Regions from separate parts of the Peribacillus sp. NPDC060253 genome, predicted to be linked through region 1. Evidence: riboswitches for the same ligand, from Rfam matches in the RefSeq annotation. Region 1 holds a riboswitch; each other region holds the start of a gene.
The links. Region 1 has a riboswitch for S-adenosylmethionine ahead of ACFWE9_RS12170 (methionine ABC transporter ATP-binding protein). Riboswitches for the same ligand answer to the same signal wherever they lie in the genome.

Region 2: linked by a shared signal. The riboswitch ahead of ACFWE9_RS24270 (Na+/H+ antiporter NhaC family protein) and the one ahead of ACFWE9_RS12170 (methionine ABC transporter ATP-binding protein) in region 1 are both predicted to bind S-adenosylmethionine.
Region 3: linked by a shared signal. The riboswitch ahead of ACFWE9_RS22290 (methionine biosynthesis PLP-dependent protein) and the one ahead of ACFWE9_RS12170 (methionine ABC transporter ATP-binding protein) in region 1 are both predicted to bind S-adenosylmethionine.

What each region holds. Positions count from the first base shown of each region.
Region 1 is NZ_JBHXAS010000038.1:7,733-19,450, forward strand. It holds gene ACFWE9_RS12165 (O-acetylhomoserine aminocarboxypropyltransferase/cysteine synthase family protein) at 1-1,268, shown strand, start outside; SAM riboswitch class I at 1,386-1,498, shown strand; gene ACFWE9_RS12170 (methionine ABC transporter ATP-binding protein) at 1,665-2,699, shown strand; gene ACFWE9_RS12175 (methionine ABC transporter permease) at 2,692-3,360, shown strand; gene ACFWE9_RS12180 (MetQ/NlpA family ABC transporter substrate-binding protein) at 3,376-4,212, shown strand; gene ACFWE9_RS27130 (YuzK family famiily protein) at 4,379-4,519, shown strand; gene sufC (Fe-S cluster assembly ATPase SufC) at 4,967-5,752, shown strand; gene sufD (Fe-S cluster assembly protein SufD) at 5,768-7,069, shown strand; gene ACFWE9_RS12195 (cysteine desulfurase) at 7,069-8,298, shown strand; gene sufU (Fe-S cluster assembly sulfur transfer protein SufU) at 8,288-8,716, shown strand; gene sufB (Fe-S cluster assembly protein SufB) at 8,772-10,169, shown strand; gene ACFWE9_RS12210 (DUF72 domain-containing protein) at 10,372-11,220, shown strand; gene ACFWE9_RS12215 (sulfite exporter TauE/SafE family protein) at 11,307-11,718, shown strand, end outside.
Region 2 is NZ_JBHXAS010000159.1:1,060-8,474, forward strand. It holds gene ACFWE9_RS24255 (LysR family transcriptional regulator) at 1-633, opposite strand, end outside; gene ACFWE9_RS24260 (chromate transporter) at 878-1,504, shown strand; gene ACFWE9_RS24265 (chromate transporter) at 1,555-2,100, shown strand; gene ACFWE9_RS24270 (Na+/H+ antiporter NhaC family protein) at 2,300-3,616, opposite strand; SAM riboswitch class I at 3,807-3,914, opposite strand; gene ACFWE9_RS24275 (SOS response-associated peptidase) at 4,226-4,897, opposite strand; gene ACFWE9_RS24280 (hypothetical protein) at 4,958-5,113, opposite strand; gene ACFWE9_RS24285 (SDR family NAD(P)-dependent oxidoreductase) at 5,469-6,221, shown strand; gene hutG (formimidoylglutamase) at 6,421-7,377, opposite strand.
Region 3 is NZ_JBHXAS010000123.1:1,746-13,463, forward strand. It holds gene ACFWE9_RS22260 (DUF2515 family protein) at 1-55, opposite strand, end outside; gene ACFWE9_RS22265 (hypothetical protein) at 151-324, opposite strand; gene ACFWE9_RS22270 (ABC transporter ATP-binding protein) at 836-2,587, shown strand; gene ACFWE9_RS22275 (ABC transporter ATP-binding protein) at 2,584-4,602, shown strand; gene ACFWE9_RS22280 (type B 50S ribosomal protein L31) at 4,739-4,987, shown strand; gene metC (cystathionine beta-lyase) at 5,096-6,277, opposite strand; gene ACFWE9_RS22290 (methionine biosynthesis PLP-dependent protein) at 6,274-7,386, opposite strand; SAM riboswitch class I at 7,473-7,586, opposite strand; gene fumC (class II fumarate hydratase) at 7,924-9,306, shown strand; gene ACFWE9_RS22300 (hypothetical protein) at 9,414-9,656, shown strand; gene ACFWE9_RS22305 (ABC transporter ATP-binding protein) at 9,706-10,851, opposite strand; gene ACFWE9_RS22310 (PucR family transcriptional regulator) at 10,973-11,718, opposite strand, start outside.

The DNA.
Region 1 (11,718 bases):
GTGGTCTGCAAGCTGATGAAACAGGTGCCCGTGCAGTTCCTATTTACCAAAGCAATGCATACTTGTTCAAAGACACCGACCATGCAGCGAATTTATTTGGCTTAAAGGAGAATGGCTATATCTATTCTCGACTCCATAACCCCACGGTCAGCGTTTTCGAGGAAAGAATGGCCTTATTGGAAGGCGGGATCGGCGGATTGGCAACAGCAAGCGGAATGGCGGCCATTTCCCTGTCAATCTTAAATATTGCCGGTGCAGGGGATGAGATTGTTTCAGCCTCTACATTGTATGGTGGTACGTATAATCTTTTTGAAAATACTCTCCCTAAATATGGGATTAAAGTGAAATTCGTCTCCCCTGATGACCCTGAAAATTTTAAAAGGGCGATTACGCCAAAAACAAAAGCCATATTTGCTGAAACAATTGGAAATCCAAGCTTGAGGGTTTTAGATATCGAAGCAGTAGCGGATATCGCCCACGATGCCGGCATACCTTTAATTATCGATAATACCTTCGCTACACCATATCTTTGCAGACCCATTGATTTTGGAGCGGATATTGTCATCCACTCTGCTACAAAATGGCTATTGGGTAATGGAACGACATTAGGCGGTGTCATTGTGGACGGAGGGAAGTTCGACTGGAACTCGCCAAACTACCCTGGCTTTACCGAGCCTGATCCAAGCTACGATGGTCTCGTGTACTCGGAGGCAGTTGGACCCGCTGCTTTTATTACAAAAGCCCGTGTGCAATTACTTCGTGATTTAGGCCCTTCGTTAAGTGCCCAAAGTGCATTTCAGTTTACGCTTGGACTTGAAACGCTGCATGTAAGAATGAAAGAGCATATCTCGAACACCAAGTCTGTCATTCAATATTTGAGAAATCAACCGGCTGTGACCTGGGTTTCATATCCTGCTAATGAGGATCATCCGGATAAAGCCCTTGCAGATAAATACTTGCCTAAGGGAGCTGGAGCGGTTGTGACCTTCGGAATACAAGGTGACCGTGAGGCCGGAGCAAAACTTATCAATTCGGTTGAATTATGGTCCCATGTAGCGAATGTTGGGGATGCTAAGAGTTTAATCATCCATCCCGCCAGTACGACCCATCAACAATTGAATGAGGCAGGTCTGGCGAAAGCGGGTGTGAGTGCTGATCAAGTCCGACTATCCATTGGGATAGAAAATGTTGAGGATTTAATTGAAGATTTAGAGCAGGCAATTGAAAAAGCGACGAATATCGTCTCCTTGGCTTCTAAAACGATTTAAGGAAAAGACAAGTTCATATTATTATAGAAATATTATACATTGCACTCCTTTTTTATCTATGATAAAATTTCACCATACTAAAGAACTTAATGATGTACAAAATATTCTATATATTAGCTCTTATCAAGAGAGGTGGAGGGATGTGCCCGATGAAACCCGGCAACCGACAAGGAAATTTCCTTGGAAAGGTGCCAATTCACACAAAGTTTAATTACTTTGGAAGATGAGAGGAAGGCCAATCTTTTTACCTGCCTTTCTGCTCATGCAGAAAGGTTTTTTCTATTCCATATTGGGGTAACCTTTGCATGGGCAGCGAAATTGTTAAAAGCACAAACTAATTATGTAGAGAAATCAACTAAGTTCATAGGTTTTATTGGATAAAAGAGGTGAGTATTAATGATTACATTGACTAATGTCAGTAAGCTGTTTCGAACAGGAAAAGGAAGCAGTGAGACGATCAAGGCTGTAAATAATGTAAATGTTGAAATAAATAAAGGCGAGATTTTCGGTATTATTGGCTACAGTGGAGCTGGGAAAAGTACTTTGATCAGAATGCTCAATGGCTTGGAAACACCCACGGAGGGATCCGTTGTGGTGGCTGATAAGGAAATTTCTAAGATAAATGGGGCAAAGCTTCGTAAGGCCCGTCAAGAAATCAGCATGATTTTCCAACATTTCAATCTATTGTGGTCCAGGACCGTCCAGGAGAACATATCCTTTCCGTTGGAAATTGCAGGAGTTTCGAAATATGAACGCACCAAGCGTGTGAACGAATTAATCAAGTTAGTCGGACTGGAAGGCAGGGAAAAGGCTTATCCATCGCAATTGAGCGGTGGGCAAAAGCAAAGGGTGGGAATAGCCAGGGCTCTTGCCAATGATCCTAAAGTACTGCTATGTGATGAAGCGACTTCTGCTTTAGATCCACAGACTACTGATTCAATTCTTGAATTGCTTGTTGACATCAATCAGCGCCTTGGGCTAACGATTGTGTTGATAACACATGAGATGCATGTAATACGTAAAATCTGTCACCGTGTGGCTGTGATGGAAAGCGGGCAAGTTGTTGAACAGGGACCTGTGCTGGATGTTTTCAAGAATCCTAAAGAACAAATGACAAAGCGTTTCGTGCAACAGGTAACGGAACCGGAAGAAACGAAAGAAACAATGGACCATTTACTCGAACGCTTTCCTGCAGGTAAAGTTATTCAACTGACCTTTGTAGGGGACCATGCCGAAAGTCCGTTGATCACCAAGCTCGTACGTAACTTCGAGTTGGACGTCAATATCGTTCAAGGTAAGATATCCCAAACGAGAAGTGGTTCATATGGAACGCTGTTCATCCATCTTGATGGCACAGAGGATGAAATGCTCCGCGCAATCGAATTCATTAAAGAGCAGCAGGTAGGCGTGGAGGTGATTACTCATGCTTGAAGAATTATTGCCGAATGTGGATTGGGAAGACATTATTGAAGCAACGAAAGAAACACTATATATGACGAGCATCTCTGTAGTAGCTACCTTTTTTATAGGCATACTATTAGGGTTGATCCTGTTCTTGACAGGGAAAGGGAATATGTGGCAAAATCGGGCGGTTAACGTGGTCATGAGTGCTGTCGTTAATATATTCCGTTCCATTCCGTTTCTTATTTTGATCGTGCTGCTCATTCCATTCACTAAAGCACTTGTCGGTTCCATGATTGGTGAGAATGCTGCACTGCCAGCACTTATTATCGGTGCGGCCCCATTTTATGCACGTATGGTTGAAATCGGCCTCCGTGAAATCGATAAAGGTGTAATTGAAGCTGCTAAATCTATGGGGGCTAAAACGAGCACGATCATTTGGAAGGTACTGCTTCCAGAGTCGATGCCGGCCCTTATTTCCGGGATTACGGTAACATCGATTGCATTGGTCGGCTACACAGCAATGGCTGGTGTCATCGGTGCAGGAGGGCTTGGTAATCTAGCCTATCTGGACGGTTATCAAAGAAATCACAATGACGTTACTCTTGTAGCGACTATCGTTATTTTAATTATCGTCTTCATTATTCAAATTATTGGAGATATGATTACATCTAAATTGGACAAAAGATAAAGGGAGATGAATTGAATGAAAAAGTTTTTGGGATTTGCATTAATTTTAGTGTTATCGATCGCTTTGGCAGCTTGTGGAAGTGAAAAGGATAAAAGCGGCAGCGATACGGAAAAAGAATCGAAGAAATTAGTTGTAGGTGCATCAAATGTTCCGCATGCTGAAATCCTTGAGAAAGCAAAGCCAATACTTAAAGAAAAAGGCATCGATTTGGAAATCGAAACATTCCAGGACTATGTTTTACCGAATAAGGCGTTAAACGATAAGGAATTGGATGCTAACTATTTTCAACACTTACCTTTCTTAGAGTCGGCAATTAAAGAGAATGGATATGATTTCGTCAATGCGGGCGGGATCCACATCGAGCCTATCGGTTTATATTCACAAAAATATAAAAGCATCGATAAACTTCCTGATGGAGCAACGATCATTTTAAGCAGCTCTGTCGCTGACCATGGCCGTGCTTTATCACTGTTGGAAAGGAATGGCCTCATCAAGTTGAAAGAGGGCGTCGATAAAACGACAGCTACAACGAAAGACATCATTGAAAATAAGAAAAACTTTAAATTCGACGCTGAATATGAGGCGGCATTACTTCCGAAAATCTATGAAAGCGGCGAAGGCGATGCTGTTTTGATCAACTCTAACTATGCAATCGACGCTGGCTTGAATCCATTGAAAGATTCAATTGCGATCGAAGATTCCGAATCACCTTATGTGAATGTCATCGCTGTAAATAAAGGCGATGAAAATAAAGAAGAAATCAAAGCGCTTGTAGAAGTATTGCATTCTAAAGAAATCAAAGATTTCATCCTTAAGGAATACAAAGGTGCGGTTGTACCAGCGGATAAATGATTCAAGAGGAACGGCCTGATTTAATTCGGGTCGTTTTTTTTTATGTTTAAAGTATGAAAAGTAGGGTAAAAGGTTAAAGAAAGAAATAAAATGAAACACAAATTTGAAAGGATGGTTCACTATCAATACTCTAGAGTTAAATGTAACAAGCGAAATGGAAAAGGCGATGCAGTCTTCACATGGGATTGGCTACAGTGAGTACAGTAGAAACTTAGACCTCCGTATCGAGGTTGAGAAGGAACGAGATAGGGAACATGAAAAGTGCAACAAAATGGTTCTAGACCTACAACGCAAAATTCACGGCTAAGCATATAAAAGAGTTCTTTAAAAGATCGGTCTGTAGAGGTAAAATGATAAGTGGTCCAGAAAATAAGGGTTTCCTTATTGGATTATCTTACATAACACCAAACAGTCCGATTTTTTTCTTTTCAAAGTGAACCGTTCATGCCTTCCAACCAAATCTTTTGAACATATATTAATAAGAACAAAGATTTGCCGAATAATAAGATAATTTTAACAAAAGCTAAATAAGGCTTAATATGCTGTATGTTGGCTATAACTGTTAGTATTATTATAATTGGACAGGTTTTCACCATGTAAGAAGTAGAAACCCCTATCTATATTAGTTGATTCTAAATTGGATTTGTTATAAAATTGGAATGAGAATAAAGTGAGAATGCTTTTACGAAAATTATAGTAAAGAAAGTTTTTCTTTCTGGTAATAAAATAGGAATTAGTTCACGGAGGTATTATTATGTCAGCTTCTACATTAACGGTTAAAGATCTTCACGTATCTATTGAAGGTAAAGAGATTTTAAAAGGGGTTAACCTTGAAGTTAAAGGTGGAGAAATCCATGCGATCATGGGACCCAATGGAACTGGTAAATCAACTTTATCATCAGCAATCATGGGTCACCCAAAATATGAAGTAACAAGCGGAAGCATCACATTCGATGGTGAAGACGTTTTGGAAATGGAAGTCGACGAGCGTGCTCGTGTCGGTCTATTCCTTGCTATGCAATATCCAAGTGAAATCAATGGTGTTACAAACGCCGACTTCTTACGTTCTTCCATTAATGCACGCCGTGAAGAAGGCGATGAAATTTCATTGATGAAATTCATCCGTCAGATGGACCAAAAAATGGAATTCCTTGAAATGGATGAAGATATGGCACAACGCTATTTAAATGAAGGTTTTTCCGGCGGAGAGAAAAAACGTAACGAGATTCTTCAATTAATGATGATTCAACCTAAAATTGCCATTTTAGATGAGATTGATTCAGGGCTTGATATCGATGCACTTAAAGTCGTTTCAAAAGGAATCAATGAAATGCGCGGAGAAGACTTTGGATGCTTGATCATCACTCACTACCAACGTCTATTGAATTACATCACTCCTGACTATGTACATGTTATGATGCAAGGACGTGTCGTAAAATCAGGTGGTCCTGAACTTGCTGCCCGCTTGGAAGCGGAAGGTTATGATTGGATCAAACAAGAATTGGGCATTGAAGACGAAACTGTTGGCGAAGAAGCGTAAGTAGGAGGATTTGCAATGACTACAGAAACGAAATTACCGTTTGAACAAGAGGATATAAGCTCTTATTCAACTAAAAATAACGAGCCTGCTTGGCTTTCAGAGCTTCGGATTCAAGCGTTTTCTGAATTTGAAAAGCTCCCGATGCCAAAGCCGGATAAAACGAAAATCGACAAATGGAATTTTACTTCTTTCAAGACCCATGCGGTTGAAAGTGAAGCTTTTGCCTCTATAGAAGAGCTTCCGGAAGAAATCAAATCCATCATTGAAGAAAATGGAAACTTATACATTCAACGCAACAATACGCCGGCACATATCAATCTGTCAGCAAATGTGAAAGAACAAGGCGTCATTTTTACGGATATTTTAACAGCGGCTCGTGACCATGCTGAGCTCGTGCAAAAATATTTCATGAAAGACGGCGTTAAAATAGATGAGCATCGTTTAACAGCACTTCATGCTGCATTGGTTAATGGGGGAGCATTCCTTTATGTTCCGAAAAATGTAGAAATCAAAGAGCCGATACAATCGGTATTCCTATTGGATAATCCTGATACTACACTTTTCAACCATGTATTGATCGTAGCGGAAGATAATAGCTCTGTCACATATGTAGAGAACTATTTCTCAACTGTTGAGTCTAACGAAGGGATTGCCAACATCGTAACTGAAGTATTTGCGAATGCAAATGCAAAAGTGGAATACGGGGCGGTCGATACCCTTTCAAAAGGCTTTACGACATACGTTAACCGCCGTGGGGTGGCAGGACGTGACGCTCGTATTGAGTGGGCACTTGGCCTGATGAACGATGGAAATACGATTTCAGATAACACAACATATCTAATGGGCGATGGCTCGCACGGTGATACTAAAACCGTTGTAGTCGGTCGCGGGGAACAAAAACAAAACTTTACGACAGCGATCATTCATTATGGCAAACGCTCTGAGGGCTATATCCTTAAGCACGGTGTCATGAAAGACGCCGCATCCTCCATTTTTAATGGAATTGGAAAAATAGAGTATGGTGCTACAAAGGCCAATGCCGAACAAGAATCACGCGTACTGATGTTAAGTGAAAAAGCACGTGGAGACGCCAATCCAATCCTTTTAATTGATGAAGATGATGTAACGGCTGGTCACGCTGCTTCTGTAGGTCGTGTTGACCCGCTTCAACTGTATTATTTAATGAGCCGTGGTATTACGAAGAAAGAAGCAGAAAGACTTGTCATTCACGGATTCTTGGCCCCTGTTGTTAACCAGCTTCCTATTGAGGGAGTTAAAAAACAATTAGTAGCGGTCATTGAAAGGAAAGTACAGTAATGAACCCATACGAAATTCGTAAGCTTTTTCCGATATTAGATCAAGAAGTCAACGGTCAGCCATTAGTTTATTTAGATAGTGCTGCGACCTCGCAAAAACCGGCTGCAGTGATTGAAGCGATTGAGCAATATTACCGTGGATACAACTCGAATGTTCACCGCGGAGTGCATACACTAGGAACAAAAGCTACGGATGCGTATGAAGGTGCACGTGAAAAGGTGCGTAAATTCATTAATGCTTCTTCTACAGAAGAAATCATCTTTACTAGAGGAACGACCACTTCTTTAAATACTGTAGCAAGAAGTTACGGTGGAGCAAATGTAAAAGAGGGTGACGAAATCGTCATCTCTTACATGGAGCACCACAGTAATATCATTCCATGGCAGCAGCTTGCCAAAGAAAAAGGCGCTGTACTGAAGTATATTCCGCTTCAAGAGGATGGCACGATTTCACTTGATGATGTGAGGGCTACAATTACGGATGCAACGAAAATCGTTTCTATCATGCAGGTTTCGAATGTACTTGGCGTTATCAATCCTGTGAAGGAAATCGCAAAAATTGCCCATGAACACAATGCTGTAATGGTAGTCGACGGGGCACAAAGCACGCCGCATCTAAAAGTGGATGTCCGTGATTTGGATTGTGATTTCTTTGCCTTCTCAGGCCATAAAATGGTCGGTCCAACAGGTATCGGCGTATTATATGGAAAAAAAGAACTTCTTGAAAAAATGGAGCCAATTGAATTCGGCGGAGAGATGATTGATTTCGTAGGCTTGTATGAGTCTACATGGAAAGAACTCCCGTGGAAATTCGAAGGCGGTACCCCAATCATTGCCGGCGCCATCGGCATGGGGGCTGCAATTGATTTCTTGGAGGAAATTGGCTTGGATCATATTGAACGGCATGAACATAAACTCGCCGCTTATGCAATGGAGAAAATGTCCGCAATCGAAGGGCTGACCATATACGGTCCTAAAGATTCAGAAAAGCGTGCGGGTGTAGTTACCTTTAATATGAATGACGTACATCCACATGATGTCGCTACCGTACTTGATGCAGATGGAATTGCTGTCCGTGCCGGTCATCACTGCGCACAGCCATTAATGAAATGGCTTGACGTGTCATCGACAGCAAGAGCAAGTTTCTATCTCTATAACACGGAAGAAGATATTGATAAGCTTGTGTCCGGGCTTGTTAAAACGAAGGAGTATTTCAGCAATGTCTTTTGATAACTTAGATACACTTTACCGTCAGGTCATTATGGATCATTATAAGAAACCACGTAACAAAGGTATGCTTGAGGATGGCAGCATGACAATCGATATGAACAATCCAACTTGCGGTGATCGGATTCGTTTAACGATGAAGATTGAAGATGGAAAAGTCAGCGATGTTAAATTCGATGGTGACGGATGTTCGATATCCATGAGTTCGGCTTCCATGATGACTCAAGCCATTAAGGGCAAAGACGTTGATACTGCTCTAGCGATGTCCGAGACTTTTTCCTTAATGATTCAGGGAAAAGAATACGACAATGAGATGGACCTTGGGGATATTGAAGCCCTTCAAGGTGTTTCTAAATTCCCAGCCCGAATCAAGTGTGCGACCCTAGCTTGGAAAGCCATGGAAAAGGGATTGAAGGAATAATTAAATTAAAATGAGCTGTTGTAATTCAGCCATTTGAAATGGAGGAATACGAGCTATGGCAAAGAAAATGCCTGAAATCGGCGATTATAAATATGGCTTTGCGGATAAAGATGTTTCCATCTTCCGTTCAAAGCGTGGTCTGACAAAAGAAATCGTGGAAGAAATTTCTCGAATGAAGGATGAACCGCAATGGATGCTTGATTTCCGTTTGAAATCATTGGAGCATTTTTACAACATGCCAATGCCTCAATGGGGCGGCGACATGCAGAGCCTGAACTTTGATGAAATCACATACTATGTTAAGCCATCAGAGAAATCAGAGAAGTCTTGGGATGAGGTTCCTGAAGAAATCAAACAGACTTTTGATAAATTGGGAATTCCTGAAGCCGAACAAAAATATCTTGCTGGCGTATCTGCTCAATATGAATCAGAAGTGGTTTACCACAGCATGAAAGTAGAATTGGAAGATTTGGGTATCGTCTTTAAAGATACGGACTCTGCACTTCGTGAAAATGAAGATATCTTCCGTGAGCATTTCGGTAAAACAATCCCGCCTACTGATAATAAGTTTTCGGCTTTGAATTCAGCTGTATGGTCAGGCGGATCTTTCATCTATGTTCCAAAAGGTGTTAAAGTGGATACTCCGCTTCAAGCTTATTTCCGAATCAACTCTGAAAACATGGGTCAATTCGAACGTACGCTAATCATTGTTGATGAAGGCGCATCCGTTCACTATGTAGAAGGTTGTACAGCACCTGTTTATACAACTAACTCCCTTCATAGTGCGGTTGTTGAAATCATCATTAAAAAAGATGCTTACTGCCGTTACACAACGATTCAAAACTGGGCAAACAACGTGTTTAACTTGGTTACGAAACGTGCGGTTTGTGATGCTAACGCAACAATGGAATGGATTGATGGTAACATCGGTTCTAAATTGACAATGAAATATCCTGCTGTCATCTTAAAAGGTGAAGGCGCTCGCGGTATGACATTATCGATTGCCATTGCTGGAAAAGGCCAACATCAAGATGCTGGAGCGAAAATGATTCATCTTGCGCCAAATACATCTTCAACTATCGTCTCAAAATCAATTTCTAAACAAGGCGGTAAAGTAACATACCGTGGTATCGTTCACTTCGGACGTAAAGCGGATGGTGCTCGTTCTAACATTGAATGTGATACATTAATCATGGATAATCAGTCTACATCTGATACAATTCCTTATAATGAAATCTTGAATGATAACATTTCCCTTGAACACGAAGCAAAGGTTTCCAAAGTATCGGAAGAGCAATTGTTCTACCTGATGAGCCGCGGAATCTCTGAGCAAGAAGCAACGGAAATGATCGTAATGGGCTTCATCGAACCATTTACAAAAGAACTTCCAATGGAATACGCGGTTGAAATGAACCGTCTGATCAAGTTCGAAATGGAAGGCTCCATCGGATAATAACCGACGGATCGCCTGAAAGGCGATTCAGCACAATCCATTCATACAAAAGCCTGCCAGGGAGACTTGGCAGGCTTTTTATTTTGGAAAGTGAAATCCGGCCGCCATTATGCAAAGATTAAATATGCCTATGCAAGGGTAAAAAAATAGTAAGGGAAAAGTCGGAAACGGGTCTTGTCAGCAGAAAGGAGTAATGGTGCAGATGATTTATGTTGGTGTGACTGGCTGGGGCGATCATGATAGTTTATATCATGGCGGGGTGCCCCAACGTGATAAACTGAAAGAGTATGGGGCTCATTTTCCCATTGTGGAGGTGGATGCCTCATTTTATGCAGTCCAGCCTAAGAGGAACAGTGAAAAGTGGGTGTCAGAGACACCTGCGTCCTTTCAATTTGTCGTTAAAGCCTATCAGGGGATGACAGGACATCAGCGTGGGGAAATTCCATTTGAAAGTAAAAAGGAAATGTTCAAAGCCTTTCGCGACTCTCTTGAAGCTTATCAGAAGGCCGGCAAGCTTGCTATGGTCCTATTTCAATTTCCACCATGGTTTGATTGTAAACGTGAGAATGTAAACTACCTACGATGGTGCAGAGCTGAGATGGGCGATATGCTAGTTGCCATAGAATTCCGGAATCAAAGCTGGTACAGATCCACCATGGTCCAGCAAACTTTGGATTTTATCCAAAAGGAAGGTTGGATTCATACTGTATGTGATGAGCCGCAGGCTGGAGAAGGGTCCATTCCTGTCGTCCTGCATCCGACTCATCCAGATAAAACCCTGATACGCTTTCATGGCCGAAATTTGCATGGTTGGCAGAAATCATCTTCGGGAGATAATTGGCGGGAAGTCAGGTATTTATACCGATATAATCATCAGGAATTAACTGAATGGGTGGAGAAGATCAGGATATTAGAAAAGCAATGTAAGGAGATATATGTCCTTTTCAATAATAACTCAGGCGGAGATGCCGCAGATAATGCCAAGCAAATGATTGAATTGCTTGGTATAGAATATGAAGGACTGGCTCCTAAGCAGCTTGGTTTGTTTTAACAGGCATTATATAATTAATGAAGTGATAACGTGACAAGCTAGTTATTGAGCGCTAGAATCACAAACAGATAAAGGCGGATTTTCTCATGGTATGGGTAGTATTAGTAGGTATCGGATTAATAGCGGGATCAATCGGCTCTCTTGTCGGTCTGGGCGGTGGCATCATCATTGTACCTTCTCTTTTGTATTTAGGTACATCTACAGATATAATCGATGAACTGACACCCCAGATTGCTGTCGGTGTATCAACCGTGATCATGATTTTTACCGGTTTATCATCTACTTTATCTTATTTAAAACATAAAGTGGTGGATTATAAGGCAGGCTTAGTCTTCTTCATAGGCAGTTCACCTGGTGGCATAATTGGAGCCTATGTGAATAGGAACCTTAACGTGGAAGCTTTCTCCTTGTATTTTGGAATTTTCATGGTTTTCATGGCTATCGTGCTATTAGTGAAAGATCGTTTGAAGCCCATGGTTTTCAAGCCTGGAAAAGGGA
Region 2 (7,415 bases), on a different contig from region 1:
ATGCTCCCTTAACATGTTTTCTACGATAAGTCGTGTCCCTGATATGGATTCACGCCATATCATCCTTTCATTTCCCAATTCCTCTAGCTGGATTTCTTTTCTGTCTTTCCATGGGTGGTCAAATGGACAAACCAATATCAATTCGTCTTCGGCGAACTTGTCTACAATAAAATCGGTGTTTTCCACAAGTCCTTCCACCAAGGCCAAATCAATGACATCGTTTGATAAATCCTCCAGAACCCGTGGGGTATTTTTTATCGTTAATGTCACTTTTATTTCAGGCTGTTGTTTTTTGAATTTCCCAAGCAAGCTCGGCAACAAATACTCACCGATTGTCAAGGATGCACCTACTATGAGGTTAGCATTGTACTCGCCCGTTGATTGCTGAATCACTACTTTTGAATGGTTAAAGTCATTTACAATAGCTTTTGCAAAAGGGTATAACAACTTTCCTGCTTCCGTCACTCTCAGCCTCCCTTCCTCACGGTCGAATAACAAAGTGTTATAAAAATTCTCCAATTGATGAATCTGTCTTGTTGCTGCGGGTTGAGATAAGAAGCTTAACCTCGCTGCCTGGCTTATACTTCCTTCATCCACCACTAAACAAAACATTCTTAGATTTTCTATTTTCAAGAAACCGACCTCCTTGTCTTTTAATGGTTTAATAAAATGATAGCATCATATAGCTAAATGGTGAAATAAGAAAACAACGCTATTTCCCCTGATTAGGTGGGCCTTAATGAAATTCTATATAAAACGGATAAAGCTTCTGGGTATAACGTTTTGTTATACCCGATGATTTTGTTGCAATTTACCCATTCCTTTTTCTTTGATATGTTAATGATAAGAATTATACAGAGCAGCAAAGGAAGTGAGTATGTCAATGAAAGGACAATGGAAAACACTGTTCCAATTATTTTGGACCTTTTTTAAAATGGCACCTGTGACATTCGGAGGCGGGTTTGCGATGATCCCCTTAATCGAAAAAGAAGTAGTGGAGAAGAGAAAATGGCTGACAAGTGAAGAAGTTACGGATGTTTTTGCTTTATCTCAATCCGTACCGGGAGCTGTCGCCATTAACTCCGCCACCTTTATCGGCCATCGAATTGCCGGAATGAAGGGCGCAATGGCAGCCATGATTGGTGTTTCATTACCTACCTTTTTAATTGTACTACTTCTCGGCATTTTATATTTTTTCATTCAGGATAATCCGAAGATAGAAGCCGCATTCATATCGATTAGAGCTTCCATAGTAGCCATCATCGCCTTCGCAGCTATCAAGATAGGAAAAACAGCTATTGTTGACAAATCAACTTTCATTATTTTAATAGTTGGTCTTCCTGCCCTTTTCTTCGTTCAACCTGTTTTAGCTATATTAGCAGGAGCAATAGCGGGTATTGTGTCTATCTCCATTAAAAGGAAATTAGGTTACGAAGTCCAGTTGGACCGAAAAGAAAAGAAAGAAGAAACTGATTTCGAACCTTTCATGGGTGCAGGCATATAGGTAAATCAATAAAGGGTCTAACTAATTTTCAAGAAAGCGTGTGATTAAGAATGATGGACTTGTGGGAGTTGTTTAGCACCTTCTTTATAATCGGCTTTGTATCGTTTGGTGGCGGATACGCCATGATTCCCGTAATAGAATCGGAATTCTCACAGCACGGATGGATGACGACGCAACAATTCACCGATGTAATCGCTATTTCCGGCATGTCTCCCGGGCCAATCACCACCAATAGTGCCATTCTTGTAGGCTATTCGACTGCTGGATTAGCAGGAGCCATATCATCCGTTCTCGGAATCTTGCTTCCTGCCATTATACTCGTAACCGTTATAGCCACCTTCTTCAGCAAATTGAATCATTATCCAGTTATTCAATCGATGTTTTATGGATTAAGACCCGTTGTCACTAGTTTAATCCTCTTTGCAGCGATCAGCTTTGCACTTTCCAATCATTTGATAGGCCTGAACTTTTCATGGCATACGATAAGCTTATTACTCGTTTTTGGATTATCGTTATTTGCCCTATTGAAATTACGCTGGCACCCAGCCTATGTCATTATTCTTTCTGGTTTAGTTGGTGTTGTCTTCTATTCATAACGACTAGCTCACACAACCATTATGCGTTGGGTTAATCAATATGAATCGGAATTCCTAAACAGTGATAAGACTTAAACTGATGGAAGAGCGAGGGTGACATCGCTCTTTTTAATTATTTTTCACCAATGTTTCCATACACCTTACAAAGTAAAACCCTGAATCTAATGATTCAGGGTTTATTTTCATGCTTATTCTCATTTTAAGAAGTACGTTTCTTCGCTATATCTTCTCCCGCCTGAAATCGTGGAAAACCAATCAAGATTGCTATCACTCCACAAACGCCAATTAAAAGTGGGTAATATGAATATGGCAAGATGCTAATCGGAGAAATCTTTGCTACACCCGCCGCTATCAGAAGCTGGGCCCCATATGGAATTAACCCTTGGATACAACAGGCAAAAACGTCAAGCAGGCTCGCCGATTTACGGGGATCAATCCCATACTGTTCAGCAATATTTTTGGCAAGAGGTCCGGCAATAATTATTGAAATCGTGTTATTGGCCGTTGAAAGGTTAGTCAAACTAACAAGCCCGGCAATGCTGAATTCAGCGCCTTTTTTTGATTTACTATTTCGGAGCACGACTTGGAGAAGATAATCAATGCCGCCATTATGTCTGATGACAGACACCATTCCTGCAATTAAAATGGCCAGGAAAGAGATTTCATACATTCCCGCCATCCCAACTCCCGTCTTTTGAATGACATCCAACAGTTTATAACTGCCATCCGCCATACCGATCATACCTGCAAAAACAATTCCTGTGGAAAGAACCAGGAACACATTGACACCTGCCAATGCTGTGATCAAAACACCAAGATAAGGAAGGATCTTCACCCAATTATATGAATGTTGGGAGATGGAGGCTTGTTCTCCCATTGTTAAAATTCCTAGGATGGCACATGTGATGATGGCAGCAGGTAACACGATGAAAAAATTCACTTTAAACTTATCCTTCATTTTAGTGCCCTGAGTACGAACTGCCGCTATTGTCGTATCTGATATGAAGGATAGGTTATCACCAAACATCGCACCACCGATAACGGCGGCCATTGAAAGGGCAAGCGAAATATCAGTTTGCTCACTAATTCCCACCCCTATAGGTGCAAGCGCTACAATCGTTCCCATGCTTGTCCCCATTGATAAAGAAATAAAACATGCGATAATGAAAATCCCTATCATTAAAAGATTTTGCGGAAAAACCGCAAGGGCAAGATTCACCGTTGATTCAACTGCCCCCATGCCATTTGCAACTTCTGAAAAAGCGCCGGCCAAAAGGAAAATGATAACCATTAACATAATATTGGAGTCCCCGGCACCTTTACAAAAAATTTCGACCTTTTCATTGAAAGACTCTTTTCGATTCATTGCCAGTGCGGCGGCTGATGCAATTGAAATCGCTACAATCACAGGAAATGAATAAAAATCTTTTGTAATGACCCCTGAACCTATAAATAAAATTAAAAACACGACAAATGGGATCAACGCCCATGGATTCCCTTTATTGTTTGTACTCATGATGAACACCTCTTTTTATTTTTCCCATGACATGTGTCACAGCTCTTATTCTTTTAACAGTTTTCGCAAATATCCCCTATTAAAAGATGATAATATCCCAGTCATGGAAGAATGCTAAAAAAACTGTAAGCAAAAAAAGACCCCTTCTATTAAAAACAAGAAGAGGTCTTTTAATTTATAAAAAACACCCTCCTTATCTTTCAGGCTAGAATCTGCCTGCTGGATTTGGCACAGCACTCCTATTAAGTCTGCTGCCGAGACATCTTCGGGCCAGTCCCTCCGTCTCTCTTGATAAGAAGATCTACATTATATAGTGAAAATAATATCAAATGTCACGAAGTCCTCAGAAAAGCAGCAGGCTGGAAACTTGCCGAAACCACTCTAAGTTTAGATGAGTCCACTTTCTGAAAGTGACATCGAATGTCAAATTGAAAAGCAAATATAAGAGTACAGCATTTTGTTTATTATCGCAAGGTTAAGTTAAAATTATTCCACATGATTAAAAAGGGATTTTTATAAGTGCAGTAAATAAGTTTTATTAACATTACACCCCCTAATATCGCCATTTATTGGGAAGGAACGAATATAAAAAAGAGGTCTAAAGACCTCTCAGCAATTTTTTTGTATTAGGGTAGGTGAATTATTTTTAGTCGAGTTCACATCAGTCGATACTTCAAATGCTTCCATCTGTTCCGAATCGAATGACTTTAAATATTGCTGCAGATAGGCAGGATCATTAATGGATGGATTCAACCAATCTTTTTCATCTTCCGGTTTAAGGATGACAGGCATACGATCATGAATCCTGGACATTAGCTCATTAGGAACGGTTGTTATAACGGAGCATGAATATATACTGATGCCTTCGGGAGATTTCCAGAATTCCCAAAGACCGGCCATTCCAAATGGAGCATGAGTCTTAAGTTTTATTCGCATCGGTATTTTTCGCTCTGGTGTCTTCTTCCATTCATAAAAAGAGTCAGCGACTATCAGGCATCGTTTCTTCTTATACGCATTCTTGAAGCTTGCCTTCTCAGCAATGGTTTCCGCCCTGGCATTGATCATTTTGTAGCCCACTTTTTCGTCTTTTGCCCAAAAAGGAATGAGCCCCCACCGAAGATATCCAAGTCGATTCCTAGTTCCGTCATTAATGACGGAGAGCACGGAGTGGGAAGGTGCAATATTATAGCTGTATTGGTATTCCTCATCAAATGATCCTTGGATATCAAACCGTTCTTTTATTTCTTCAATGTCAGTGAAAAGGGTGAAACGTCCACACATAATATCGCCTACCGTATTAAGATTTATTACAGTGTAACAAATGGAACGGGCAGGCACAAATCAGCGTTCTAAAATCCTGATGTCGGTAAATGGTTGATTAAATAATTCACTGGAAATCAAAAGAGTGCCAAGGACTTCTCTTTCATCTTCAGCTTTAATGATTTCTGACAAAATTAAGGTACTGCCATTCCTGACCGTAACATTATATTCATTCATAAGATCACCCCTCAAAAGACTAGATGGTTGTTATTATAAACCAAAAACCCACAAGTATCAGTATTGAACTTTGGTAGATTCATAGTTAATCCTCTTATGGTGTGTCTGCCATAGAGGTTCCTTTGCTGTTGCTACATAGGTTTAATCAATCGAAGTAATGCCTGGACCGTAAATCCTTGTAAGGAAGCGTTACATTTACGCGTACGTAAAAAGACTGTCCATGAATTTATTGAAATATGTTAATTTCATGGCTACTAAATTATATAGCACTCGGAGGATACTTGATTATAATTGAAATAGCGTGCTTTATAAATTAATAAGATTTCTTATGAAATCCATTTGGGGGGGATAAAACATGCAAGACTTAATGGGGAAAGTGGTTTTAATTACTGGAGCAAGTTCTGGTATTGGCCGTGCGACAGCTGAATTACTTGCATCTAAAGGAGCAAAAATCGTCGTTAATTTCCGTTCAAATGAGAAAAGTGCTTTAGAAGTTATAAAAAATATTCATAAAAATGGTGGACAAGCAATATCAATTCAGGCTGATGTTACAAATAAAGAACAAGTCGATGAAATGGTTAAACAAGCCGTTGATTACTTTGGGTCAATTGATGTGTTAGTAAATAATGCTGCTGGTGGCATTCGACAGAGTACATTTATAGATGCAAGTGTAGAATTGTGGGAAGAAACATACAAGCTAAACATTACGAGTGTCCTTTTGTGTTCACAAGCTGTCTTAAAGTATATGATTCCTAGAAAAAAAGGGAGAATTATTAATATCTCTTCAACAGCTGCAAGAATTGGTGGTGCTGGCGAAAGTATTCATTACGCGGCGACGAAAGGTGCTTTAAATACGATGACGATTGGCATGTCCAGGGAACTAATCGAACACGGAATCATTGTCAACGGAGTGGCTCCTGGTGTAGTGGAAACACCTTTCCATGAAAAATTCGCACCAAATGATGACCGTCTTGCCCGTATGTCTGAAGCGATTCCAATTAAACGAATAGCAAAACCAATTGAGATAGCAGAAAGTATAGCTTTCCTTGCATCCGATGCTTCAACCTACATATTAGGAGAGATCATAAATGTTAGTGGTGGAAGATAATTCCCTGGTTTGGTTTAAGTCATTTCATTAATGATGTGAAGCCCTTCAGATTTTATACTGAAGGGCTTCTTGTTTGTTCTAAATCATTATTTAATAGGGAATGCATCCTTAGGATAAGATACGTATCTCGAGGGAGCAAATTTACTTGCAATGGCAGACTTGTCATTGTTGGGAGTTGCCCCTAATCCCTATCCATCTATTATTTAAAATTCAGCAAAACCTCATTTATTAAATGTGCTGCCAATGTCACGGTTTTATTATTTTCGTCCAACGAAGGATTCACTTCCGAGACATCAAAAGAAAGGATCTTTTCATTTGATACGACATGCTTAATTATGGAACGGACCAATTTCGGATTCAGTCCAAACGGCGATGGTGCACTTACGCCAGGTGCATAGGCTGAATCAATAACATCCGTACACAATGTAAGGATAATGAAATCGTTTTTACTAATAAATTCATTTATCCGTTGCGTAGTATCATCCATTTCGTTCAATGACAATTCTTCTTCCAATATGTATTCTACCTTACTCCTCTTGGCCGTTTCAAAGAGTGCTTTCGTATTGCCTTGTTTTTGGATTCCAACACATAAATATCCACAACTGTGATCTTCGTCCAAAATCTGTTTAAACATCGTTCCTGACGAACTTTCCAATTCATAAGGTCTCATATCAAAGTGAGCGTCTATATTAATAATTCCTAATCTAGCATTTGGTCCAATGTATTTTCTAATTCCTAGATAATGGCCATAAAAGGTTTCGTGTCCTCCGCCCAAAATGATAGGTATCGTTTTACTCTCCAATAACTGGGCAACAGCTGCTCCAAGTTGAGCTTGTGCGGCCTCCATCTCTTTACCTTCACATACTACATTTCCAGCATCCACCAGCTCTGTTTGCGAAGATAAATGACAAGGTAATTTTGCCAGCGCTTGCCTTATATATTCAGGGCCCTCTGCAGCACCAATCCTGCCTTTATTCCGTTTGACACCTTCATCACTTTTGAAGCCTATCATACCAAAGGTCCTGGAAGCTTTGTCAGAGATTGTTAAATCGGAAATCGGTGCCAAGCGGACTCTTTGGTGGTATCTAAAGCTGTCCATATCAGTCTGGGAATCCACTCTTCCATTCCAATATTCTAAAGTCGGTTTAATATACATAATTTCTCCTTTATAAAAAATTCTGAAATGTCTTTTTT
Region 3 (11,718 bases), on a different contig from region 1:
GTTTCGTTTTAACAAAGCTTTTGCCTAACAGCTTCTGCACATATTGGGAGAACATACAATCACCACGAATGTTTTTCAATCATTATATGCAGAGCGGTCAAGAAAGGGGCTTTGCATTTGCAACGCCCTCAAGTTCATCGTTGAATTTTGTTATCGGTTATTTTTCTTCTTCTTTTCCAGGTGCAATAAAATATAATAAACGATCCAGAAAAGTAACACGGGAATAAAGGATAATGGTGTATATTTGGCCGGTACGGCAAATAAGATGAAAATGGATAAAAATAAAAAGGGAACCGCTAGGAGTATATATTTTCTCCATTGCATATGCTGAACCTCCTTAGGTTACGTCATTCTTATTAAGAATAAAGGATTATCCATCAATAATCTAGAAAACTGACAATTGACAAAAATATACACACGTAGTAATCTTTAAACACGAGTTAAATATTACCATTATTCAATGAGAAAGGAGACGAACGTCATGACTAAATCAGTTAAGCACATAGATGCCATAACCGAATATTATCATACGTCCTCCTGCCTTGAGACATTGTCTTTCTAGATAAAGTCTCGAATGTGCTCATTGATCGTTTAAAGCGCAGGTTGTGGATTTTCGCGGCCTGCGCCTTTATATGTGTTCTTACACATCTAAAAGCTTCCGCTAATTGGCGGAGGCTTTTTGGTCTTTGGGGATTAAGGTGCAATAGCATCCTTTCCATATAAAAGATAGGAGGAATTATAAATGAGACAAAAAACATTGGGAGTTTTACTGCAGCCAGGAGATCCAGAAAGCGGTTAGCGCAGGGGCAGTTTGGAACTAAAGGGAGGGGAATTCATGTTTGCGATTTTTAAAAAGCTGTCTTGGTTCTTTAAGGAACAATGGCAGCGTTATACCTGGGCCATTTTATTTTTATGTCTTGTGAATATTTTGGAGGTTATCCCGCCGAAGCTCGTCGGGAATGCCATCGATGATATGAACAATGGCAACATGACGCAGGAAGGAGTCATGAAATACGTTATTTATTTGCTTATGGTGCTGTGTGGCAGCTACTTATTTGGGTATTTATGGAGTTATCTGTTATTTGGCGGCGGAAACTTGGTCGAACGAAAACTAAGGTCAGGGTTTATGGGGCATTTGATGAAAATGTCGCCGGCTTTTTATGAAAAAAACCGGACAGGGGACTTAATGGCAAGGGCCACCAATGATTTAAAGGCAATTTCACTCACTGCTGGCTTCGGGATATTGACGCTCGTTGACTCGGTGCTGTTCACCATTACGGTCGTTGTCATGATGGGTGCAACCATCAGCTGGCAGTTGACGATTGCGGCGGTGCTGCCCCTTCCAATCATGGCAGTGATGATGCAAATCTATGTGAAGAAAATTTATAAACGATTTACGGATGCACAAGCTGCCTTTGGTACTTTAAATGACAAGGTTCTGGAATCCATTTCAGGTGTCCGTGTAATTCGGGCCTATGTTCAGGAACGGGAGGACGAAAAGCAATTTGATGAAATGACAGAGGATGTATATCGTAAAAACCTTGCAGTGGCAAGAATCGATGCCCTCTTTGATCCGACGATCAGCATTATTATCGGCATCAGTTATTTAATCGGTTTGGGCTATGGTGCTTATCTGGTTTTTCAACAGACCATAACGCTAGGCGGACTTGTTTCGTTCAATGTGTACCTAGGCATGTTAATCTGGCCGATGATCGCGGTGGGTGAACTGATCAATGTCATGCAAAGGGGAAATGCTTCACTTGATCGTGTTCAAGATACCCTTTCATATGAAGCGGATGTGAAAAACTCAATGGGGCTGGAGCGTATTCCAAATCCGGAAAATATGGGATTCAATCAAGTGTTTTTTACATACCCATCCTCATCTGTAGTGAATCTATCCAATATTTCCGTTCGACTTGAACGTGGTCAAACTTTAGGGATAGTCGGAAAAACAGGAAGTGGAAAAACGACATTCGTGAAGCAATTGCTGCGGGAATATCCTTTAGGAAAAGGGGAAATATCTTTTGCCGGCATGCCGTTGGAGCAACTGGATCTTGAAGATATACGCAAATGGATCGGCTACGTTCCACAGGACCATTTTTTATTTTCAAAATCTGTGAGGGAAAATATCTTATTCGGTAAAATGGATGCAACGGAAGATGAACTGGCTGAAGCTATCCGCCTTGCTGATTTTGAGAAGGATTTAATGATGCTGCCCAATCGTCTTGAGACACTCGTCGGTGAGAAGGGTGTCGCTCTTTCTGGAGGGCAAAAGCAGAGGATCTCGATTGCGAGGGCACTGATCAAAAATCCGGAAATCCTTATATTGGATGATTCCTTATCTGCTGTAGATGCGAAAACGGAAACGACAATCATTGAAAATATCCAAAATGAACGGGCAGGGAAAACGACCATCATCACAACCCATCGCTTATCAGCCGTTCAACATGCGGATAGGATCATCGTGTTGGACAGTGGAGAGATCATCGAAGAGGGAACTCATGAGGATTTACTGCAACATAATGGCTGGTATAGGGAGCAATACGAGCGACAGCAGGTTGACGAAGGGACGGAGATGAAGGCATGAAGGTCGTAAAGAAACTGTTTGATTATGCTGCCCTTTATAAAAAATTGATCATTGGCGCATTGATCATGCTGACACTTTCAGTAGCGGCCGATTTAACGGGCCCATTCGTTGCCAAGAAAATCATCGACTCACATATACTTGGCATCGAATCTTCTTGGTATGAATCGGAAAAAGGAAAAGATGCTGTTAAGTATGATGAAAATTGGTATAAACGGGCGGATTACTTTACTGAAGGTGAGAAGAAAGGCAGAGAAGTCCATGTTTTGCAGGTTGGCAATCAATTTGTCTTCTTAAACGAAGGTATACCCATGGATGGCCGCAGAACCTTGGAGAACCAAACGTTAATCATCAAGAAAGACGGGAAAGAGCAAAGGGCGCAAGTAGAGAAATTGACGAGTCAGGAAGTGATGGGGTTTTACCAACCGGAAATCCCGCGAATCTTGAAGCTTGTGGCTTTTTACTTTGGCCTTGTCATCATCTCATCCATTTTTCAATATGGGCAAAGCTTTTATCTACAGAAAGCGGCTAACCGAATCATTCAGAGGATGCGAAATGATATTTTCACACATATTTCCCGGTTGCCGATTCGTTATTTCGATAATATGCCAGCGGGGAAAGTTGTAGCAAGGGTCACAAATGATACCGAGGCGATCAGGGAATTATATGTAACCGTGCTCGCCAACTTCTTTTCGAGCACGATTAATATCTTCGGAGTACTCATCGCTCTATATATTCTGGATGCACGTGCTGGTACTATGGGCCTTTTACTTATTCCAATCATCGTTATCTGGACGAAGGTATACCGTAAATTCGCCTCGAAATATAATCACATCATTCGGGAGCGGGTCAGTGATATTAATGGGATGATCAATGAATCCATTTCTGGAATGAACATCATTCAGGCATTTGGACGTGAAAAGGAGACGAAGCAATCTTTTGAAAGTTTAAACCGGGAGCATTATTCCTATCAAAATAAAATGCTCCATTTAAATTCGTTGACGGGTGGGAACTTGATTGGTGTCATTAAGGTTTTGGCGCTGATAGCATTCGTCTGGTATTTCGGTGGAATTTCACTTACAGCTAGTTCAGCGATTTCTTTAGGGATGATGTATGCAATTGTTGATTTGATCAGCCGCCTGCTTCATCCGCTTCACGGAATCGTCAATCAGTTCGCCAACCTGGAACAGGCACTCGTTGCAGGGGAGCGGGCATTCAGTTTATTGGATGAGCAGGGATTGGCAGTCAGTGATGAAAACATATCCAGATACAAAGGAAATGTGCAATTTGACCATGTTTCTTTTGGCTATAAGGATAATGAATATGTGTTAAAAGACATTTCCTTCTCAGCAAAACAAGGGGAAACGGTCGCCTTGGTTGGCCATACTGGTTCGGGAAAAAGTTCTATAATGAATTTATTGTTCCGTTTTTATGACAGCAGTGAAGGGCAAATCAAAATTGACGGAAGGGGTATTCTGGATATACCCCATCAAACGCTTAGGGAGCATATGGGAATTGTCCTTCAAGATCCCTATTTATTTACTGGCACCATCGCATCCAATATCTCCCTGAACCATAAAGGAATCACAAGGGAAATGGTTGAAAAGGCATTAAAGGATGTAGGAGGGGACAAAGTGCTGAAGCATCTTCCTTTAGGGCTGGATGAACCCGTGATAGAAAAAGGTGGAACCTTATCTTCTGGACAGCGCCAGCTAATCTCTTTTGCACGTGCTCTTGCATTCAATCCGGCGATATTGATTTTGGATGAAGCGACAGCAAGCATCGATACGGAAACAGAGGCAATTATCCAGGAGGGAATGGAGGTGCTGAAAAAAGGGAGAACGACCTTCATCATTGCCCATAGACTTTCCACGATTAAAAATGCCGACCAAATTCTGGTGTTGGATAAAGGGCGAATTACGGAGAAGGGTACACATGAAGAATTAATGGGATTGAAAGGGAAGTACTATCAAATGTATGAACTGCAGGCTGGTCCACATAAAGGGATGGCCGGGTGAAATACAATTGAATAAGGATGGATAGACAAGATTACACTATATTGTGGGTGCCTCTATTGGCACTCTCAAGCATAAATATTGATAATAGTTATCATTACGGTTAACATATATCTATACTAACAATGAGGTGATAATAGTGAAACAAGAAATTCATCCTGATTATCAACAAGTAGTATTTATGGATACCAACAGTGGTTATAAATTTTTGACGGGGTCCACAAAAACGTCCAATGAAACGATCGAGTGGGAGGACGGTCAAACGTACCCATTATTAAAAGTCGAGATCAGTTCAAATACGCACCCATTTTATACAGGCAAACAGAAATTCGCTGAAAAAGGCGGACGCGTGGATCGCTTCCTTGATAAATATAATATGAAGAAATGATAGTGAGGCCATCGAGAAATCGTTGGCCTTTTTTTGGCTGGGTTGAGAAAGAAGCGATATTTGTGCAAAAAAAGGGTGCCCATTATATATGAGGCACCCATCTTTTCATCATTTTGCAGCAATAGCTTCCCCTTTTGCAATACGTACAAGGGCGGCATCAAAGTCCTTGATTAAATCGTCCGGATTTTCAAGTCCGACTGAGAGACGAAGCAGGCTGTTGGTGATGCCTCGCTTTTCCCTTTCATCAGCAGGCATGGCAGCATGTGACATTTTAGCCGGGTAGGATAATATCGATTCGACCGCTCCAAGACTCACAGCAAAAACAGGGAGTTCAACAGTGTTCACGAATGAGCGGAAAATTTCCTCGCTTTCCAATTCAAATGATAAGACCGCTCCTGCACCAAGGGACTGTCCCTCCTGGATGGCATACTGTGGATGATCGGCAAGACCAGGATAATAAACTTTTTTCACTAATGGCTGCTCCTTTAAGTAGGAGGCAATCTTTTCAGCTCCTCTTTGGGAGTGTTCCATTCTGACCGACAATGTTTTCAGACCCCTCATTACTAGCCAGGCATCCTGAACACCAAGTACAGCTCCAAAGGAGTTTTGGAGGGAACCGAGTCTGTCTGCCAATTCCGGATCCTTCACTACGGCAAGTCCAGCTACTACATCACTATGTCCGGATAAAAACTTCGTCGCACTATGAAGGACAACATCAGCGCCCAGGTTCAACGGCTTTTGTAACGCTGGTGTCAAGAATGTATTATCAACAAAGCTTAAGGCACCTGCTTTTTTTGCGATATTACATACGGCTTGAATATCGGTCACTTTAAGTAAAGGATTTGAAGGCGTTTCAATGTATATGGCTCTCGTATTTGGCTGAATGGCCGCTTTGACGCTTTCCAGATCCGTCATGTCAACAAAGGTATGCTCAATATTGAAACGCGTCAGTACGCTTGTGACCATCCTGAACGTTCCGCCATACACATCTTCGGAAATGACGATATGGTCACCGGCAGACAACAAAAGAAAGGCGGTTGAGATGGCTGCCATACCCGATGAAAAGGCAAAGCCGTGAGTGCCCTCCTCAAGTTCGGCTATGATATCTTCAAGTGCCTCGCGAGTTGGGTTCCCGCTTCTGCTGTAATCATATTTGCCGAAAGAATCGATATCGGATTGATGGAAAGTGGATGCGTGCTGAATGGGGACGCTCACACCGCCTGTTGTTGGATCGAATTTATGTTGATTATGAAGTAATTTGGTTTCAAAACTAAAATCATGATCTGTCATCGTAGTGCCTCCCTTTTTACATGTGCGAATGCTTGCTGTAAGTCCCCAATCAAATCATCGCTATCCTCGATGCCAACGGAGAAGCGGAGCAGGCGATTACAAACCCCATTTGCCGTTCTGACTTCAAGCGGTATATCGGCATGTGTTTGTGTAGCGGGATAGGTGATGAAGCTTTCAACCCCTCCAAGGCTTTCTGCAAACGAAATTAATGAGAGCGATTGTAAAAATGGGTTGACCGCTGATTCATCAATGATACGGAATGAAATCATGCCGCCTCTTCCGGGATACAATACGTCCGTTACACAATCATGTTCCGATAAGTAATCTACAAGTATCTTGGCATTCTTTTCATGACGTTCCATCCGCAATGCCAGGGTTTTCATTCCGCGCATCAGCAGCCAAGAATCAAAGGGGCTCAAGACCGCGCCGGTACCATTATGATGGAAGGCAAGTGCCTCACATAAATCCGCGCCGCTAGCCACGATCAGTCCGGCAAGTACATCATTATGACCACCTAGATACTTGGTGGCACTGTGAATGACAATATCCGCGCCAAGCAGGATGGGTTGCTGAATAAGAGGCGTATAAAAAGTGTTATCAACGATTAACAATAGATTAAATTGTTTTGCCAGTGCGGCAACGGCGCTAATGTCCGTTTGCTGCATAAGGGGGTTAGTGGGAGTTTCGATGAAGATGGCTTTCGTGTGAGGAGTGATGGCTTTCTCGATATCCTCCAAACAACAAGTGTTTACATAGTCACACTGCAACCCCCATTTTTTAAAACCTTGTTCTAACAGTCGATATGTACCGCCATAAAGATCCTCGCTGACAATCCATGCATCGCCTGATTTAAATAAAGCCAGTATCGTGGAAATGGCAGCCATTCCTGAACTGCAGGCATATCCTTGGTCGCCTTTTTCCAAATCGGCAATGGATCGTTCCAATAGCTGTCGTGTGGGATTACCTGTCCTTGTGTAATCGAATCCTGTCGATTGGCCAATTCCTTCGTGGCGGAAAGCTGTTGAAAAGTATACCGGCGGATTGACTGTTCCCGTCGCCGTTTCACTGCGATTTCCTAATTGAGCAAGATATGTTTCGGTTTTGTACATAGTTTTCACTGCTCCTTTGAGTTATATAAAATAAAAAAAAGTCTTCTTTAAGAAGAAGACTTTGATTAAATGGGGATGAGTCATTCTTCTTATCTTCCAAGTTCACAAACTTGTGGAATTAGCACCTTTTCATTGGTTTGAAACAAATGAAGGTTGCTGAGGTGTCATCGGGCCATTCCCTCTACCTCTCTCGATAAGAGTTTAGATTATTCAATTTCTTTTGAATTTACTATATATATAAATTACTGTCAAGAACATTTTGGAAGGAAATTGCTTAGATGTGCAGGGTTGGGTCGGTTGGGGCCAAGCGGTATCGACACTTTACGTATTTTAAAAAAACATCAAAAATCTGCAGGGGGGCAGGGATAATCGCAATATTAAATGGATTATTTAGAAAAAGGGGAGGGGAAGCTGGACGGTTTTTTTGCTTTAAAATAATAAAATTTGTACAATGTATAGAGAGAAAAATAATACGACATTATTCATTTCATATACATAAGGTCTTCGATGAATAGTGCAAACTTAGGAGGAGAACACATGGAATACAGAATCGAACGAGATACGATGGGTGAAGTGAAAGTTCCTGCTGATAAATATTGGGGAGCACAAACTGAGAGAAGCCGCAATAATTTCAAAATCGGTAATGAAAAAATGCCAATTGAATTAGTACGTGCATTTGCATATGTTAAACAAGCTGCGGCAAAGGTGAACTATGATCTTGGTGATATTTCGGAAGTGAAAAAAAATGCCATCATTAAGATTTGCGGCGAAATTCTTGAAGGTACGCTTGATGAACATTTCCCGCTTGTGGTCTGGCAAACGGGAAGCGGCACACAAAGTAATATGAACCTGAACGAAGTGGTCGCTAACAAAGGGAATGAATGGTTAAAAGAAAATGGTGAATCTGAAACTCTTCACCCGAATGATGATGTTAACAAGGCACAAAGCTCCAATGATACATTCCCGACCGCCATGCACATTGCAGCCTTCATGGAAGTCGCTGAAAAATTGGTTCCTGCCATCAAAGCACTTCGTGATACATTCGATTCAAAAGAAAAAGAATTTTGGGATGTCGTGAAAATTGGCCGGACACACCTTCAAGATGCAACTCCACTAACTTTAGGACAAGAAATTTCCGGTTGGAAGGCGATGCTTGAAAAAGACTTGGCGATGATTGAGGAGAGCAGCCAAAAATTATTGAACCTTGCACTTGGAGGAACGGCTGTAGGAACGGGAATCAATACAAAAAAAGAATTCCCGGGACTTTCTGCTAAACAAATCGCAGCGGATACAGGACATCCTTTTGTCACTTCGGATAATAAATTCCATGCATTGACAAGCCATAACGAAATCGTTTATGCACATGGTGCATTGAAAGCACTGGCAGCAGATTTAATGAAAATTGCGAACGATGTCAGATGGTTGGCAAGTGGTCCTAGAAGCGGAATCGGTGAAATTGCCATTCCAGAAAATGAGCCAGGCAGCTCCATCATGCCAGGTAAAGTCAATCCAACACAAAGTGAAGCGCTTACGATGATTGCGACACAAATCGTGGGTAACGATGCGACAATTGGCTTTGCAGCAAGCCAAGGTAACTTCGAATTGAACGTTTTTAAACCTGTCATCATCTATAACTTCCTGCAAACGGTTAAATTATTGACGGAAGGCATTCACTCTTTCAACAATAATTGTGCGGTTGGCATCACTGCAAATGAAGATAAAATCAAAGAAAATGTAGAACGTTCCCTTATGTTGGTTACGGCATTGAACCCTCATATTGGTTATGAAAAAGCAGCCAAGATCGCCAAAACTGCATTCAAGGACAATTCTACGTTAAAAGAAGCAGCGTTGAAATTGGAATTCCTGACGGAAGATGAATTCAAAGCGTGGGTCGACCCAGCTAACATGGTTAATAAATAATGCCTAGGAATGCCCTCCCACTGTTTTTAGGGAGGGTGTTTCAATATTTGAATCATGGAATGAAAAAACTTAAGATCAAAACGTTATCTGAAACAGGAGGAAAAACAATGTCTTTATGCCCGCTTTGTAACGGTCTAAGAAAAATTCATGTGAATTGCCCGGAATGCGGCAGTGATCTTGACGATAAAGGGAAATTCATGGATTACGCTGATGAATACAGCGCCTATATGGACATAGACACACTCAAGCTAAACGACGGGTACCCTCAATCCCTTCAGAAAGGCCAATGCCCGCATATCATGAAATGCTCAGAATGCGGACATGATGAAGTGCTATTGGTGCAGGAATAGTTGTCAGAAAACACAAAAAGACCCGTTCATGAACGGGTCTTTTGTTTATTTAATTAGCAGGCAACTTCATGCCTTCAGCAATCTGTTCATCTTCTTCAACCAGAATGCGATGTTCGGTCCCTTTATCAAAAAAGTGGGCTTTATTCATGTCGAGGGCAAGCTCGATGTTTTCGCCTGCATGGATAATATTTTTCGCATCCACCCGGGCAACGAAGTCCTGCCCCTCGAATGTGGAGTAAAGCATAATTTCCGCACCCATGAGTTCAGCTACATCAATTTGGGTCGTGAATGTAGTGTTAGTGGACTCCGTGAAGTAAGCTCCTTCATTATGGAAATCCTCTGGTCGGATGCCGAGGATGATTTCTTTTCCGACATATCCTTGATCACGCAGCATCTTCATCTTAAATACAGGTATTTCGAGCGATTGCTCACCAATTTTAAAGATACCTTCTTTTAATGTTCCGGTAAAGAAGTTCATCGCAGGTGATCCTATAAAGCCACCGACAAAAACATTTATCGGTTTCTCGTAAACTTCTTTTGGCGCACCGACCTGTTGGATGATACCGTCCTTCATAACGACAAGGCGTGTCGCCATGGTCATTGCCTCTGTTTGGTCATGTGTGACATATATCGTTGTGGTGTCCAGTCGTTTATGTAGTTTAGCGATTTCCGCCCGCATTTGAACCCGTAGCTTTGCGTCGAGATTGGATAATGGCTCATCCATCAAAAAAACTTTTGCGTCACGTACAATTGCACGGCCAAGTGCCACACGCTGGCGCTGACCACCTGAAAGGGCTTTGGGTTTCCTATTTAGAAACTCTTCCAGTCCGAGGATCTTTGCCGCTTCATTGACTCTTTGCTTGATTTCCGCTTTCGGCGTTTTCCTGAGCTTTAATCCAAAAGCCATATTGTCAAAGACGGACATATGTGGATATAAAGCGTAGTTCTGGAAAACCATCGCAATATCACGATCTTTAGGAGGGACATCATTGACTCGCTTGCCGTCTATATATAAATCCCCTTGTGAAATGTCTTCCAAACCGGCAATCATCCGTAAAGTAGTAGACTTCCCGCACCCGGAAGGTCCCACAAAAACAATGAATTCCTTATCTGCAACACGAAGGTTAAAATCTTTAACAGCCGTCACCTTTTTATCATAAATCTTGAATATATGATCTAATACCAACTCTGCCATGAAAAATCCCCCTTTTAAACTACTGATTACTTGTACAATTAACTATAGTCTAAGCTATCAGTTTGGAAATAAGTATAGGCACATTGCACAAAAAAGGATAATTATCCTTTTTTGTGCAATGTTATTCATTCAGTAAAAGAATCAAATAAGCAGTCAAGGCGTGACGAAAGTTTCTAATATCGAGTCCCGTTCTTTCAGTGAATTTATCTATTCGGTATTGTAAGCTGTTCCTGTGGATATAAAGCTGTTTGGCGGCATAGGTGGCATTGGAATTACACTCGATATACGTTTTAATCGTTTTGATAAGTTCAATATCCTGCTGAGTCTTGCCGAGAATTTCATTGATATACCACTTGGTATTCGTAACGGATTGCTCCTTTAATAGTGAGTGAGGGATGATGTCTGCCAAATCAGCCACCTTTAAATCCGGTAAATGCACTTGGGCCAAATCAAAACATTTTTTTTCCTGATTCCTGTGATGACGAAGTTCTTGATTGACAGGGTGAAAGCGCCCGGTGAACATCCGGGTCTTTACATAAAAATCACTTTCAAGCGTCGATGTAATGGCAATTAGTTCATTTTTGGATAAGGATTCATCCTTGTCCGTTTCTATTAAAATTCCTGAGGTTTCATTTTCCCAGACGAAGGCTGCGTCAGATGGAACGAAAGCGAGAAAGGCGTCTTCAAAATCAGTGTTGGAAAAATCAGCATGTGTCAGTTTAAAATGAATGAATCGAACATTCTCCCAGTTAGTTAAAGGCAAGGGTGCATTCGGTTCGGATAAAAAAGAGTTCCATGATGCGTTTGGAAACGTGGTGAGATCATTTTGGCTTAAGGAAGGAGCGAATAGTAATTCCAGTAAACGGA